2 regions of the Paenibacillus sp. IHB B 3415 genome follow, and region 2 is predicted to be linked to the other one. Evidence: a T-box and tRNA genes for the amino acid it is inferred to sense, from the RefSeq annotation. Region 2 holds a T-box; the other holds one or more tRNA genes.

Region 1 (7,779 bases), on a different contig from region 2:
CTCGGCGGCCGTGCGATGGAGATTGTCTACAATGATACAGAGCTGCTGAGCTATATGGTTGAAGCGGTGAAGGTTAATCCGGAGCATCCGGTGCTGATCGACCGTTACATGCTGGGCAAAGAGGTTGAAGTCGACGCGATCTGTGACGGCGACACCGTAGTGATTCCGGGAATTATGGAGCATGTAGAACGTGCAGGGGTTCACTCGGGTGACTCCATCGCCGTCTATCCGCCGCAATACCTGGATGAAGGCCTGAAGCAGAAGATCTCCGAGATCACCATCAAGATCGCTAAGGAACTGAAGACGATCGGACTGGTCAACATTCAGTTTGTCATCTATCAGAACGAAGTGTATGTCATCGAGGTTAACCCGCGCTCCTCGCGTACGGTTCCTTTCCTGAGCAAAGTGACAGGCATTCCAATGGCTAATCTGGCAACCAAGATCATCCTCGGCGGCAAGCTGAAGGAAGACGGGTACACAGAAGGGCTGTGGCCGGAAAGCGACTACGTTTCGGTAAAAGTACCTGTGTTCTCCTTCGCCAAGCTGCGCAGAGTAGAACCGACCCTAGGACCGGAAATGAAATCGACCGGTGAAGTTATGGGCCGCGACAAGCTCTATGCCAAAGCGCTCTACAAAGGGTTGATCGGCGCAGGAATGAAGATTCCGGCCACCGGAGCAATCATCGTTACCGTAGCAGACAAAGATAAGGCTGAAGCGGTTGAGCTGATGAAGGGCTTCCATGCCATGGGCTACAAAATCATCGCCACCGGCGGTACCGCGCTTGCGCTTGAGCAGGCCGGGCTGAACGTGATGAACGTCAACAAGCTGGATGAAGGTGAGCCGACCATTCTGGATCTGATCCGCGGCGGTCAAGCGAACTTCGTCTTCAATACACTGACCAAAGGCAAGACGCCTGAGCGTGACGGGTTCCGTATCCGCCGGGAAGCGGTAGAGAACGGCGTTGTATGTATGACTTCGCTGGATACCGTAACCGCGCTGCTGAGAATGCTGCAGACGATCAACTTCTCGTCACAATCGATGCCTGCTTTTGTCGGACAATAATAAAATAGGGTGAGGGCAGCCGCTACAGGCTGCTACAAGGACGGTTTGCGTTAGCGCAGACCGTTCACCTATGCCCGGGACCTTGAAGAGCTCATTACCAATTGAATAAAGAAAGAAGGCTGGCAAATGGACGGGACCGCAGCACAGCAGCAACACGAACATGAGAACATCGGACAAGTAGAAAAGCGTAATGAAATGGCCGGACGGCTGATGGTTGCCCTGGACTATCCGGATGCGGCACAGGCGAGGCTATTACTCGACCAGCTGGAAGGTATCCCTTGCTATATGAAGGTTGGCATGCAGCTGTTCTATGCTGCCGGGCCGGACTTCATCCGGGAGCTGAAGGAACGCGGCTATTCGGTCTTCCTGGACGTCAAAATGCATGATATCCCGAACACAGTACGGGGCGGGGCTGAGAGTCTGACCATGCTGGGCGTTGATATGTTCAACGTGCATGCCGCCGGAGGAGCTGCCATGATGTCTGCTGCGCTGGAAGGTGCCGCCAAGGCCGTCAGTCTGCATCCGTCGCTGCATATTCCGCTTATTATCGCGGTGACCCAGCTGACCAGCACGAGCCAGGAGGTTATGAACAGCGAAATCGGCATCGCCGGCTCGGTGACGGACACGGTTGTACGTTACGCCAAGCTTGCGGCAGAAGCCGGGCTGCATGGTGTGGTGGCATCGCCGCAGGAATCAGCGGTGATCGCAGCAGCCTGCGGACCGGATTTCCGCACAGTGACCCCGGGTATCCGGCCTGCCGGTGCCTCGCTGGACGACCAGTCCCGCGTAATGACACCCGGACAAGCTATACGGCAGGGCAGCCACTACCTGGTAGTGGGCCGGCCGATTACGGCGGCGGCAGATCCGCGCGCCGCAGCACTTACCATTATTGAGGAGATGAGCGAAGTATGAGCCCATTAGAGAATAAAAGTGAACAAGTTGCACGTTATTTGCTGGAGATTGGAGCGGTAGCCCTGCGTCCGCAGGAGCCGTTCACCTGGACGTCCGGCATCAAATCGCCGATCTATTGCGATAACCGCCTGACCTTGTCTTTCCCGGTTGTCCGGAGCTACATTGCCGACGCCTTCGCAGAGCTGATCAGAGCCAGCTATCCGGACGCTGAGGTGATTGCCGGGACTGCAACCGCCGGAATTCCGCACGCGGCCTGGGTGGCCGATAAGCTCGGTCTGCCGATGGCTTATATCCGTGATAAGGCTAAAGGCCATGGCAAGCAGAACCAGATCGAAGGACTGATCGCTCCCGGCCAGAAGGTGATCGTGATCGAGGATCTGATCTCCACCGGCGGCAGCTCGATCAAGGCCGCGCAGGCTGTGCAGGAAGCTGGCGGCGTACCGCTGGCCGTACTGGCCATCTTCAGCTACGAGCTGGACCGCGCCGTAGAAGCCTTCGCCGCTGCGGATATCCCGCTGCAGAGCCTGTCCAACTACAGCACACTCATTGATGTGGCGCTGGCTCAAGGCACGATCGCTGACTCGGATGTAGCGCTGCTGCAATCGTGGCGCAAAGACCCGGCAGCATTTGGCGTATAAGCTGGATTGCTGGCTGTCAGCAGGTTCAGGAGGGCGGAATACATCAATTCCTCCCACTGGATTTGTTACCGGCCAATTGGAGTATACTTTGTGAGCGGTGTGGACATTAATGTTGTACGTTTTACAACTTTGACTCATGAATAGCCAGGTGTTCAGGAGGATTGTTGTATGAAATACAAGAATATTCCTGCTAAGCCGCTTGGTGAAGAGGAAATGCTGCATTTTCTACAACAAATTTCGATATGGGCCGATAGGATGAGGAAAATGTTGTATTATGGGCAGGATTTTATGGAAAGCTGACTGATCTCTACCATAGAAGGCGGATGAATGGGGAATTTCATGCGACAACAGCCGCCGCCCGGAAGCAGGCAAGAAATACAGCAAGAAGCCCCGTGCCTTGACAGGCTCAGCAGGGGCTTCTTTTGCGTTAGAATGAAGCAGTCTGTGCCAAGGTGAACAAACTGTCTTTTTAGTTTAAACGGGATGTCACTTCCGATATTCGAATAGGCTATATAATGCTAAATAAAGGAATGTTCAGCCACTTGTCCAGGCTTATGATATTTCATTAGGAGGTTATAAATATGGCTAAATCAACGATTCATCTTCTGCTCAGGCGCGGGCTTCCGCTGGCACTCTGTGCGGCGGTACTGCTGCCTGTTGTTCCAGATGCCGCCTCTGCCACTGCGGCCAAACCCTTGGCGCCAACCGTGGTGACGCAGCCATCAGGCGGGCAGCGTGTCCTGCGGATCGGCAGCCTGTGGAGTAACAGCGAAGATACCTATCTGCGCCAGAACCTGACTGACCTCTATGAATTTACACATCCGGACGTGAAGCTGGAGTTTGTTCCGGCGGTGGATCAGGAGCAGTTCCGCTTCACCAACACGTACATGGTGGAAGGACCGGAAGTTTTGAGGCATATGCGTGATATCATGCTGGGCAGTGATCCGGTCGATGTGATTATAGGAGACAGTAGCCTGATCGAAAATCTGGCGGATCAGAATCTGCTTGAGCCGCTGCAGCCGCTGATTGACCGTGACGGCTATGATATCAGCAATATGGCACCGACGATGCTAAATGGTGTCCGCGAGCTTGGCAGAGGCCACCTGTTTGCTCTGGCACCTACTTTCAACGCCAGCGTAGTTTTCTACAATAAAGGGATATTCGATGCTGCCGGAGTGAGTTATCCAACGGACGGGATGACCTGGGATGAATTCTTCACGCTTGCAGGTATGGTGACGAAGACCTCCAAGCAGTTGGATGAGCGGATATATGGCTTCACAAGGAGCCGTTATGTCGGCGATCCGTTCGGGGATATGCAGGCTTATCTCTCTCCTCTGCAAGTTGCTATGTACGATAACCAAGGCGGGGCAATGACAGTAAATAATGCGCTGTGGAGCAAAGGCTGGACTACCTTCAGCAATCTGATTCAGAAGAAGATTATCCCCGGCCCGGATGATATTGAAGCCGCAGCCGCAGCCGCAGCTGTTGCCGAACCTGCAGAGGCCGAATTTAACCCGTTTCTGGGAGACTGGTTTCTGACGGGCAAAGCGGCAATGGTCATCGGGGAATATGGTTATATCAACGAGCTGGCTTCCGCGGACCGCAATGCGCTCCTGATCAAGAACATTAATTTCAGACATGTGGATTGGGGAATCGCTGCCGTACCTACGTTTGCCGAGAAGCCGGGCGTGGCTGTAGGCGCCGGACTGGATCAGATGCTGGCCATCAGCAGTACCGCGCAGAATGAAGAGGATGCCTGGGAATTGATCAAATTTGTGAACAGCAACGAAGTAGCCAAAATCAAGGCGGCCAATCCTTATCAGCTTACCTCCCGGATGGATTTCAACCGTTCACAGAAGGCTGGAGTAAGCCTTGAACCCTTTTACAATGTGAAGCCGGTGCCGGTGACGGACGCTAATGTGAATAGTCTGGCATACAAGATACCTAATATTTATCAGATTAATCTGGCCGGACAAATGCTGTTCAGCGAAGTCATTCAAGGCAAACGGACGGTAGCGAATGCCCTCAAGGCCTGGGAGCAACAGGGCAACCATATGCTTAACGCGATGCGCAAAGATCCCGCGGTCTTGTTCAATCTAGACAACGGCTGGCTGGAGCGAAGTGCGAAGGGCAAGTAGTATAGCGTCAAATTTAAACTAGTGAGAACCACTTTGGAAAATCATTTGCCAATGGTTTGTAGTGACCCCATTATGGTATATCCGATCCGGTATGCTTAAGTGCACTTTGTACAACTAAATCGTCTGATTTATAACCAAATAATCGTTTAGTTGTATTTCGTGCAATTAAACTTCGAGTTGCAGACGGTTTTCCCCGATTCGGGCAGATTTAGTTGTACAGACTACAGTTATAAGAGGCAAGCATCCCTTTTTGCTGTTTTTAATTGTACATTATACAACTATCCTCTGAATTCTTGAATGGAAAATAATTTCAGACAAGCGGTGCAGAATTTTCCAGCCGTTCCGCAGGGCTTTTTTCCTGTTATTAATGAAAAAATGGGCATGCTAAGGATCAGAGCAGCAGCATACATTAATACGAAAAAGGAGAAGGGCATCATGAATTGGATATACTTCGCGAAATTGTTCAGGACAAGATTTCAAGCGGGTTGTCTGGCCAAAAGACTCGAACAGGACGGCTGGATCTACGGCTATCATGATCCGCGTTTTGTGGAAATTTACCGTTCGCGCAAAGGCCGCTACGGTGTGCGTTTTCTGCCATAAACAAATTAACCAAATTCATCCTTGACTTTATCCATACTTATATTGTATATTATCTATTGTCGCTGTTTGAATATGATTACTGACGCGGGGTGGAGCAGCCCGGTAGCTCGTCGGGCTCATAACCCGAAGGCCGCAGGTTCAAATCCTGCCCCCGCAACCAATTTTATTTCATCAGACAGCGCTGTTTGAATATGATTACTGACGCGGGGTGGAGCAGCCCGGTAGCTCGTCGGGCTCATAACCCGAAGGCCGCAGGTTCAAATCCTGCCCCCGCAACCAATTTTATTTCATCAGACAGCACTTGTTAAATACGGATATCCTAGTCCGGGCCCTTAGCTCAGTTGGTTAGAGCGGTCGGCTCATAACCGATTGGTCACAGGTTCGAGTCCTGTAGGGCCCACTTCACTAAAACCCTTACCTTGTAAGGGTTTTTTGCTGTTTATAGACTCGACGAAGCGAATATGCTTGAGTGGGGAAAGGTCATATTTTTAAGCTTGCTAACGGATTTGCTAACGGAGACTTTTCTTTTATTCCACAGGTTCAACCTTAGATGGTTGGGGGCTTTTTTTGTTTGAAGACAGATTTTGCTTGTTTAGCATAGTAATCGAGTAACCAATTGCATTGCTTGGATGCTGTTTATTTATATTTTTTGGAATTATATTTATTAATTCGGGCTCAACCTTAAAATCAGTGCTTTACGGCTAAGTCCCCATGTGATGCCGATTGCACTCCAGTAGGAATCCACCCCGTCGAGCTCCAGCAAGCAGACTGGCAAGCGATTATGGACAATTTCAAAGCCTATACCGAACAAAACTAATCATCGCGAAGAAGACGCCGGGGAAGGTACCCGTCGTCTTCCCTTGTTAATCCAGGTATGAGTGCGCTCTCCGTTATCCTTAACCTTAAGCTTCATCCGTGTTCATGTAGTTGATTGCCCACATATGGCCGTCCAAGTCCTCGAAGGCCCAATGGTACATGAATCCATAATCCTCAGGTTCTTCGTACGATTTCCCGCCCAAGGAGACCGCAGTATTCACGATTTCATCCACCTTTTCTCGGCTCTCGAAGGTGAGTGCGATCGTCATTTGCGCATACTTTTCCGTATCAACGGTTTCCTTCTGCGTGAGTGAATTTAATAGTTCTTTGGTGAGCAGCATGATCTGCAGGTTGTCGCCGATCACGATGGCTACCGAATTCTCATTATCGGGGAATTGCGGGTTGAGCTCGAATCCGAGTCCGGTGAAGAACGCCTTCGATTGTTCTACGTTGTTTACAGGCAGATTGAAGCTCGTGAATGTGGACATTAATGCCATTTTTAAACACCTCATCTTCAAAATGGTTTGTTGTCATTGATGCCTTCGTTTATTTAGACGAAAGCCAATCCGGGAATTCATCGGTCTACTTGATTCCTGCCACTCCTGTATTATTGTAAATGCAAACCCAGTATATCAACGAACTTCTCACCATACCAGAGTTACACGTAAGCCAGATTCTGCTTGTCAATCACAATGAACTTTATATCGACGCCACTCCCGTCGCCCAGCTTTAAAGCTCCCCGATCTGCCTGTCTGTGCAGCATGTGATTCGCAAAGTTACCAATGGGACGCGAACCATACGCCATCTGTCAGTCTTCAAGAGGAAAGGGAGTGATATAGGGGATCATTTCAATGATCAATGTGACAATTCTGTCATGCTGAATGGAAGATTGTAAGGTCAATCGATTGGGAAAAAATTATGACCCCCGTATACTGGAAATAAAAAGAATCCATTTCTGAAAGGGGATTATCCACTGGTGACTGACATTATTAAAGCAATCATCCTCGGCATAATCGAAGGTTTAACTGAGTTTCTACCGGTATCATCTACTGGACATCTTATTTTAGCAGGTGATTTGCTTAGCTTTGAGGGAGAAGCTGCAATCACTTTTAAGATTGTTATACAGCTGGGTGCAGTGATGGCGGTGTTAATTCTGTACTGGAAAAGGTATTTGGAGATTGGGTCTAATATGATTAGAATGGATTTTTCCAAAAGTAAAGGATTAAACATCATTCATATGATATTAGCCATGTTGCCTGCATTAATCCTGTATCTCCTCTTCAAGGACACTATAAAAAGCCGTTTATTCGGCCCGACTCCTGTCGTGATCGGTCTAGTAGTCGGTGGTCTATTGATGATCATCGCTGCACGGAATAGGCGGACAGAAACCGCTGATACGATGGATGGGATTAGCTATAAACAAGCTTTCGGAATCGGTCTGTTCCAATGCCTGGCGTTATGGCCGGGATTCTCGAGATCAGGTTCGACGATTTCAGGCGGCCTTTTGCTAGGCACTAGCCAAAAAGCCGCCGCAGATTTTACATTTCTTATTTCCGTCCCTGTCATGTTTGGTGCAAGCTTGTTGGATTTGTATGATAGTCGTGATTTGTTGA
Region 2 (7,779 bases):
AATCCGTCCGAAACCCTTGGACCGGTATTGCTCGTGAACAGCAATCCGCTGCATTTTAGCAGTCTCTGCCTTGTAATAAATTAGTCTTCCGGTAGCTGCCGGCTCCCCGTTGTCCTTAAGCAGGAAATGATGCGCATTGTCACCGATCACATCATATTCATCCATTTCCTCTTCAGCCGGCACCTTTTGTTCGTCCACGAATACTTTATTGCGGATCGCAAGCGCCATCTGGAGCTGCTCCTCTGTAGTGACATGTACGATTTCTACTGCCATTCTCCTCTAACCCCTCTCTGTAGGTCCAATCAACATTGAGCCATTATACAGAATTTTTAATATCCTGTATAGAGCCTCAGGTCTTCAGGGATAGGGAAGACGGATAAGCCGCGTCCGCCGGACTACTGAATGGAATACACCTCTTCCGGAATCGAACGGTCGTACACATCCTGCATAACCGGTGATATAAGACCATCCGGTGTATCCAGTCTGCCATCCAGCCCGGTCATCTTATGAATCCCCGTATACCCGGGAGCCTCACCGCCAGCCGCACATCCGGCCGTCCCCAGCATCACACATACTCCAATGACTCCGCTCCACACTATTGACCTGCGCATAGTTGTACCCCCTGTTCTTCTTGGCTCTATACAGCTTTGACGAATCAGGGGCTTCATAAACGAGTCCTTACAGATTTACATTGCCAACGATATGCACAAGGTACATCATGCCGCCGAGAAAGCCTGCGAGTACAAAATAAGCAATACCATATCTCCAGCGTGACGCGGCCGGCACATCATAATATTTATCATTATCAAACACTGTAAAACTGATCTCACACTGCATCTTCAGCTGCAGCTTAGTATCTACATACAGCTGGTCCAGCTGCACGATCCGGACTTTACTGATCATAGACTGTACAGGCATAGTCGTTGTACCGTAGTAGTCCAGATTGTCCCAGCGGACACCAAGATATTGCTGGCGGTTCAAATCACTGTAGGTGGTAAAAGGCAGCTCCCTTTTGTGCTCAGGTCCGGGAATCAGATACCCTTGATCCTGCAAATCCTCAATCGGTATCAGGAAGCTCTTCAATACGGCATGCATCTGATTCTTCGTGCGCCGGCTGATATATTTCTTGTACATGTCATAGGCAAATAACAGCCAGATAATACCGAACAGAATAGATTTAAGATAGATGATCACTGCCAGACCTCCAACCAGACCTACCAGCCATAACCACCGGGTAACCGCAGTTGCAATTCTTCCCCCATCCAGCGGATGAATCGGCAGCAGGTTGATCAGGTTAAGGAAAAACCCGACATAGGCTAGTGAATACAGCAGCGGGCTCTGATAGTAATAAGCTGCTCCGAAGACGGCGGCCGCGCCAATGCTCCCCAGAATGGGGCCTCCAAAAGCAACATAGGCTTCCTCTCTGGCATCCAGCGGTTGTTTCTTCATCGTAATTAATGCGCCCATAAAAGGAACAAACAGCGGTGCGCTCACCGGCAGCCCGATCCGCTTGGCGGCGATAACATGGCCGATCTCATGAACAAATAATAAGGCAACGAAGCCCACTGCAAATTGCCAGGGTGAGATCAATGCGTAGGCCCAGATAGATACCATCATCGAAATCAGCGGTCCCGCAATCTTCCCCAGCTTAAGCAGAGACAGAATGGTTTTGCCCTTCAGCAGCAGCAGGACCCCTACGCTACCAAGCCATCCCATTATGCCTGAGCTTTTCTTTTCCTGCTTGTTTTCCGGCAAAAGTCTCATTCTCCTTTATTTCTGTATCTGGTGTTGACATTCGCCTGCACCTGCATATATGATATCCAGTAATTAGGATAACCACAATAGCTATGAAGAGAAAGAGTACCTTGGCCATTCTTTCACAGAGAGCTCCAGCCGCTGAAAAGGAGCAAAGAAAACCCAAGGGAATATGGTCTCAGAGCTGCGCATCGAAGCCCGCATGAACGGGACGTAGGCTGCGCCGGAACCCGCATCCGTTACCATGCTAGGGTATACCCGCAGGCTTATGCGGACGTACCTGAAGAGGTGGATGCCGCAAGGCATTGATGAATTTGGGTGGTAACACGTGAGCACAGGCTCTCGTCCCTTTTGGGGATGAGAGTCTTTTTTGTGTTCAACCGAACCTTAGGAGGAATTTAGATGACAAACATTTTTATCGGAGGGGCTTGGCCGTATGCCAATGGCTCCTTGCATCTGGGCAGGCTTGCGAGTATTCTGCCGGGAGATATCCTGGCCCGCTATCACCGTGCCAAAGGCGACGCTGTACTCTATGTCTCCGGCAGTGACTGCCACGGCACTCCAGTTGCTGTACAGGCAGCGCAGGAAGGTGTATCCCCTGGTGAATTCGCCAGCAGATATCATCAGGAGTTCGCAGATTGCTTCCGCACGCTGGGATTCACCTATGACTTGTACACCCGGACCGATCAGGAGCATCATCACAGCGTAGTGCAGGAGCTGTTCCTTAAGCTGCTGGATAACGGGTATCTGTACCAGAAGTCCACGCTCCAATGCTACTGTGAGCAGGATGAGCGCTACTTGCCGGACCGTTATGTAGAGGGAATCTGCCCGGTCTGCGGACAGCAGGCCCGGGGTGACCAATGTGATTACTGTTCTACGATGCTCGACCCGGTTGACCTGCTGGAGCGTACCTGCAAAATCTGCGGAACCCCGCCAGTGCTGCGTTCCACCCTGCATTATTATTTGTCACTGTCCAGCTTCCAAAGCGCACTCTCGGAATACGTAGATTCTGCGCAGGGATGGAGAGACAATGCTGTGCGCTTAACCCGCAGATATCTGCAGGAAGGACTGCAGGACCGCGCCGCAACGCGGGATCTGGACTGGGGGGTGGATGTTCCGGCGGACGGCTTCACGGACAAAAAAATCTATGTGTGGATCGAAGCGGTCAGCGGCTATCTGTCCGCCAGCAAACAGTGGGCTGCCGGGACCGGCAACCGCTGGGAGGATTTCTGGCTGGAATCCTCTGAGGACAAGGACGCCGGGAACCCTCCCATTACGGCCTATTATGTGCACGGCAAGGATAATGTGCCTTTTCACAGCCTGATCTGGCCGGCTCTGCTGCTGGGTGCTGAAGACCTGCATCTGCCGGACCGCATCTTCTCCTGTGAATACATGACGCTGGAAGGGGAGAAATTCTCCACAAGCCGTAACTGGGCCGTCTGGGTGCCGGATATTCTCAGCCGCTACGACCCGGATTCCATCCGGTATTTCCTGACAGCGAACGGTCCTGAGAAACGGGATGCCGACTTCTCGTGGAGAGAATTCATCTACAGCCATAACAGCGAGCTGCTGGGTGCCTTCGGTAATTTCGTCAACCGCAGTCTGGTATTCGTGAATAAGTTCTGGAATGGCGAGGTGCCTGAGGGCACAATGGATGCCGTTTGGGCCAGCAGCATTAGTACTCTGTACAGCGAGACCGGGAGACTTATTGAGGGGGGCAGCTTCAAAGAAGCGCTCGAGCATGTCTTCACCCATATCCGCCAGGCCAACAAATATTTCGATCAGCAGCAGCCGTGGCTGCAGATTAAAAATGACCCCGCCGCCTGTGCCAGTACGCTGTATACCTGTGTACAGATCATTGCTAATCTGTCCAACCTGCTGAACCCGTTCATTCCATTCTCCTGCGGCAAGATCAGGCGGTTCTTGGCCTTAGAACAGCCTGTATGGCAGCCAGTGTCCGTTCCGGCGCATCAGCGGGTGCAGGGGCTGGAATTATTGTTCGAACGGATTGATGTGGCGCGGATTGAGGAGGAAACCGAGCGCCTCAAGAGCTTGCAGCGCCGTGACGGCGAGGGTTAGCAGCCTGAGCTTTAAGCGTGGCTACCGAAGTGTTTCCACTAATTAGTCTCTAATAGGTGAATACGGCTGCTGCTGCAGCTTAGCAGCAACATCTTTGGTGGATTTGGCGGGAACTTGCGGGATCTGGCGGTGTTCCCGAACTTGACGAAGGTTGAGCGGGAGCTTCATCATCCCCTCGTCAGCTGGCTGATGAGGCGGACTGAGATTCCTCTATTCCTGCAAATCAGGCAGATTCCCCGGTCAAACGGACTGAGAATCTCTTATATGCCCGGCCACCCCTCATTTTGGGGCCGGATGAACAAAATAACGGAATCTCAGTCCGATTCAGCCTCAAAAGCGGCTTTTTCGGGAAATAGGGTCCTCTCAGTCCGATTCACTTTTGCGATGAACACTTGCTCCAGTACACCTGCTACCTGCTATTCGTTACCTGTTACTTGTTACCTGTCACCTGTCACCTGTTACCTGTTTCTGTTTCCACAAGTTTCCGAACACCAGCGATATGCCGGCGCAACTCCAAAAGCGTTCTTATCCGCAGACCGCTCACAAAAATAAGCGGTGCAGATAAGAACGCTTTTGGATTTCAATGCATAACTGATGCTGCTGCAATTCTTAACCCTTCAGCCCTTAATGGCCGGGAAAGCGCCCTCCGGCTGCAACACCCTGCGGGGAGATCCGCTCGATCCGGGCCAGATCTTCCGCTGACAATACCACCTGCAACGCGCCGAGATTCTCTTGTACCCGCTCCAGCCGCTTTGTTCCCGGGATCGGCACAATTTGCTCACCCTGCGCAAGCAGCCAGGCCAGCGCAAGCTGCGAAGGAGCACAGTCCTTCTCGGCTGCCATCTGCCCGATCAGCGAGACCACTTCGAGATTCCTGGCGAAATTCTCTCCCTGGAACCGCGGATAGTGACGGCGGTAATCGTCCGCCGGCAGGTCGTCAAAGCTTTTAATCTGACCGGTCAGAAATCCGCGGCCCAGCGGACTATAAGGTACGAATCCGATGCCCAGTTCTTTGACCAGCGGCAATATTTCATCCTCTACCTCCCGGCTCCAGAGCGAATATTCTGTCTGCAGTGCCGTAATGGGATGTACCGCATGTGCACGGCGTATCAGCTCAGGGGAAGCTTCCGATAAGCCAATGTAGCGGATCTTTCCTTCCTTGACCAGTTCAGCCAACGTGCCTATAGTCTCCTCGATAGGTGTGTTCGGATCAGGACGGTGCTGATAATACAAATCAATATAATCCATACCAAGATGGTATAAGCTGGAATCTACGGATTTTTTGATATAAGCCGGATCACCCTTGGGGCCCTGAGTATGCGTAACGCCAAATTTGGTCGCAATAACCGCTTTATCCCGTCTGCCTTTAAGCGCGCGGCCCACGAGCCTCTCATTGCTGCCAAAACGCTGCTGCGCGAAATCTCCATAGATATCTGCTGTGTCCAGCAGGGTTACTCCCAGGTCGAGTGCCCCATGGATCACTTTTACCGACTCTTCATTGTCCGGCATCATCATCGTTCCTAGTCCCAGAGCCGATACTGCCAGCCCTTCGTTTCCGAGTGTTCTTGTCTGCATTTGGTTGTCTCCCTCTTTTCCCGGTGAAAGATTCTTCGGATATGTCCCTATTCTAACCTTCCTGCCATGGAGCAGCCACAGTACGTTTATGCTAGTAAGATCATTACCAGGGAACAGAACAGCACAGAACAGAAATAGAAACAGACAGGCCGTTCAAGTGACTCCATTCGATTCTCAGCTCTCTGCCACAGGTGTATAAATACAGATATGCAGACCCGGATGATCGGCCAGACTCGCAACGGAGTTAATGTCATAGGTCACAGATTGATTCGTGCTTAGACTTTGTATGACTACACGATTTACTTTTTTGCCTTGAATATTGTGCAGCTTCCACATCTCAGCGAAATCCATACTGTCCTCACTGAGCTTCACTACCATGTCTTTATACCAGGGGTCGTGCAGATGCATGTCATAATAGGTTCTGAACACAGCTACTGAATAGAGCGCGAACTCCTCCCAATTCAGCATCCGGCGGCGCAGCCCCTGATCGAGAAACAACAGACGGAGCATAATGCGCTCGGAAGCGGGCAGCTTCCCGAAATTGCTAAGGACTTCACCCGCCTTATCATTCCAGGCCAGAACCTCGGACCGCTCATTCGTAATAAAAGACGGATAAGACAGCTGGCTGATTATATCCCGCCACTGCGGATTCAGCTCGGGACTCACCGTATTAATAGAAGGAACTGTATCCGGGATGCCTGGATTCCACAGCTCGAACAGATGCGTCCGCTCATCAGGGGTCAAGCGCAGGGCCTGGCTGAGACTCTCCATAATCTCTCTGGAAGCGGTAACTTCTCTGCCTTGCTCCAGCCACGTATAATAGGTGCTGCTGACACCCGCCAGAATCGCCACTTCCTCCCGCCGTAGTCCGGGTGTTCTGCGCTGGCTGTTCGTTTCCTTAAGCCCTGCAGCTTCAGGCTGCAGCCGGTCCCGGCGTGATTTCAGATACTCTCCAAGCCGCTTGAACTTCGAATTCTCATCGCTCATAAACTAACCTCTTCTCACAGCAATTGGTGTCCCTATTCTACCTTATTCTCTGGCGTTCACAAACTTACACGGAACTCGGACCTGAGAAGCTATAACATAATCTCTCGCATAAAAAACTGCAGAGCCACTTTCGCATTCGTACCGCCAGCTATAGCAATAGCCCCATTGGCTTCTCCAAGCCGCTGGTGCGGTAACATGGACGAGGCTTATGGGGCTAAACTATTTCGCTTGTCTTTCTTTCAGCTGCTCACCTACGGTTCCATTACAGCCTGGAAGCTTCAGCCTGACTAATCTCAACAGAATGTGCAGCAATCTTCTGCAGCTCGGCTGCGATAGCCTCCAAAGAGCCCTTCCACAGCTTGCGTCCTAATTCTTCGCTGGCATGAGTCGGATCACCAATGACACCCGTTGCCGAGTACTTGGTGAAGTCGAGTCCGGGATCGTCCCAGTCCGGTTCACTGCTGCCGGGATTCTCAATCAGCTCCTCACGGATGCACTCGGGATGTTTGTAGAGTCCCAGTGATGTGGTGAAGCTGTCGGCATGACCACCCGGAATATGCGGATCGGCATGTGTACACCAGACCTCATGGAACGGATGATGCGGAATATGAACCATGGCTTTTCCTGCATACTCCTGATTAAATTTCACAGCCACCTGGTTCAGCATATGTCTGCCGCAGCCGCGCATAATCACGAGTTGCCTGAAGCCCTGGCCGGCCAGTGAAACCAGAACCGCATAGATCAATCCTCATACACCTTCTGCGGGATGTCGATGTAGCCATAGCCGTAATTACGGTGCTCGGGAGTTGGACCAAATGGAATCGTCGGAATTACCAGCGACTTCACACCGTAGCTCAAATTTGCCATAGTTGCTGCTTCAATAGACAGCTCGGTAGCCAGCCAGATATCAAAATCCGCCCCTGCTGCTCCGTGCAGCCGGTTGGAATAATAGCCATATAGCCTTCGGCTGCTTTTTGCTTGATCTCCAGAAAAGTTAATTTCCCATATTCTACGTTCATCTATAATCTCCTTATATGATACTGCATTATATCTTCCTGCTCAGACTTACTGTAAATTCGGGCTCGGTCTGGTAGGCCATATAAGCGACTGTACCGTCAAATGCCAGATAAGCTTCATAACGGGTGCGGATAGCGGGGCTGGTAATCATCTCAAGCACTTTATCCCGGTTGACCCAACAGCTCTCCGATGTTTCATCCGATGTTGCTAATGCCCCGCCGATTGGCCGGCACACATAGTCCAGCATCACTTTGGTCGGAACATCGGTTACACCGTCATGCCCTTTGTACATCCCCGTATTGGAATACACGCCGATCAGCCGGTCAACAACAGTGAGGATGCCACTTTCCTCCTGTATTTCACGGG

The links. The T-box of region 2 lies ahead of metG (methionine--tRNA ligase). A T-box ahead of a tRNA ligase gene usually reads a tRNA of that ligase, here a tRNA-Met.
Region 1: it encodes a tRNA-Met, which carries the amino acid that the T-box ahead of metG (methionine--tRNA ligase) is inferred to sense. The anticodon was not compared.

What each region holds. Positions count from the first base shown of each region.
Region 1 covers NZ_JUEI01000056.1:110,665-118,443, forward strand. The annotation lists gene carB (carbamoyl-phosphate synthase large subunit) at 1-1,062, shown strand, start outside; gene pyrF (orotidine-5'-phosphate decarboxylase) at 1,258-1,974, shown strand; gene pyrE (orotate phosphoribosyltransferase) at 1,971-2,612, shown strand; gene QW71_RS41850 (hypothetical protein) at 2,781-2,912, shown strand; gene QW71_RS23080 (extracellular solute-binding protein) at 3,194-4,750, shown strand; gene QW71_RS41015 (hypothetical protein) at 5,186-5,350, shown strand; tRNA gene QW71_RS23090 (tRNA-Met) at 5,434-5,510, shown strand; tRNA gene QW71_RS23095 (tRNA-Met) at 5,553-5,629, shown strand; tRNA gene QW71_RS23100 (tRNA-Ile) at 5,677-5,750, shown strand; gene QW71_RS23105 (VOC family protein) at 6,253-6,663, opposite strand; gene QW71_RS23110 (undecaprenyl-diphosphate phosphatase) at 7,143-7,779, shown strand, end outside.
Region 2 covers NZ_JUEI01000022.1:30,049-37,827, reverse strand. The annotation lists gene QW71_RS12000 (GNAT family N-acetyltransferase) at 1-273, opposite strand, end outside; gene QW71_RS39790 (hypothetical protein) at 396-611, opposite strand; gene QW71_RS11995 (site-2 protease family protein) at 679-1,764, opposite strand; T-box leader at 1,839-2,108, shown strand; gene metG (methionine--tRNA ligase) at 2,158-3,834, shown strand; gene QW71_RS11985 (aldo/keto reductase) at 4,459-5,409, opposite strand; gene QW71_RS11980 (helix-turn-helix transcriptional regulator) at 5,584-6,396, opposite strand; gene QW71_RS40910 (creatininase family protein) at 6,659-7,141, opposite strand; gene QW71_RS41815 (hypothetical protein) at 7,138-7,263, opposite strand; gene QW71_RS40905 (hypothetical protein) at 7,251-7,415, opposite strand; gene QW71_RS11970 (NUDIX hydrolase) at 7,442-7,779, opposite strand, start outside.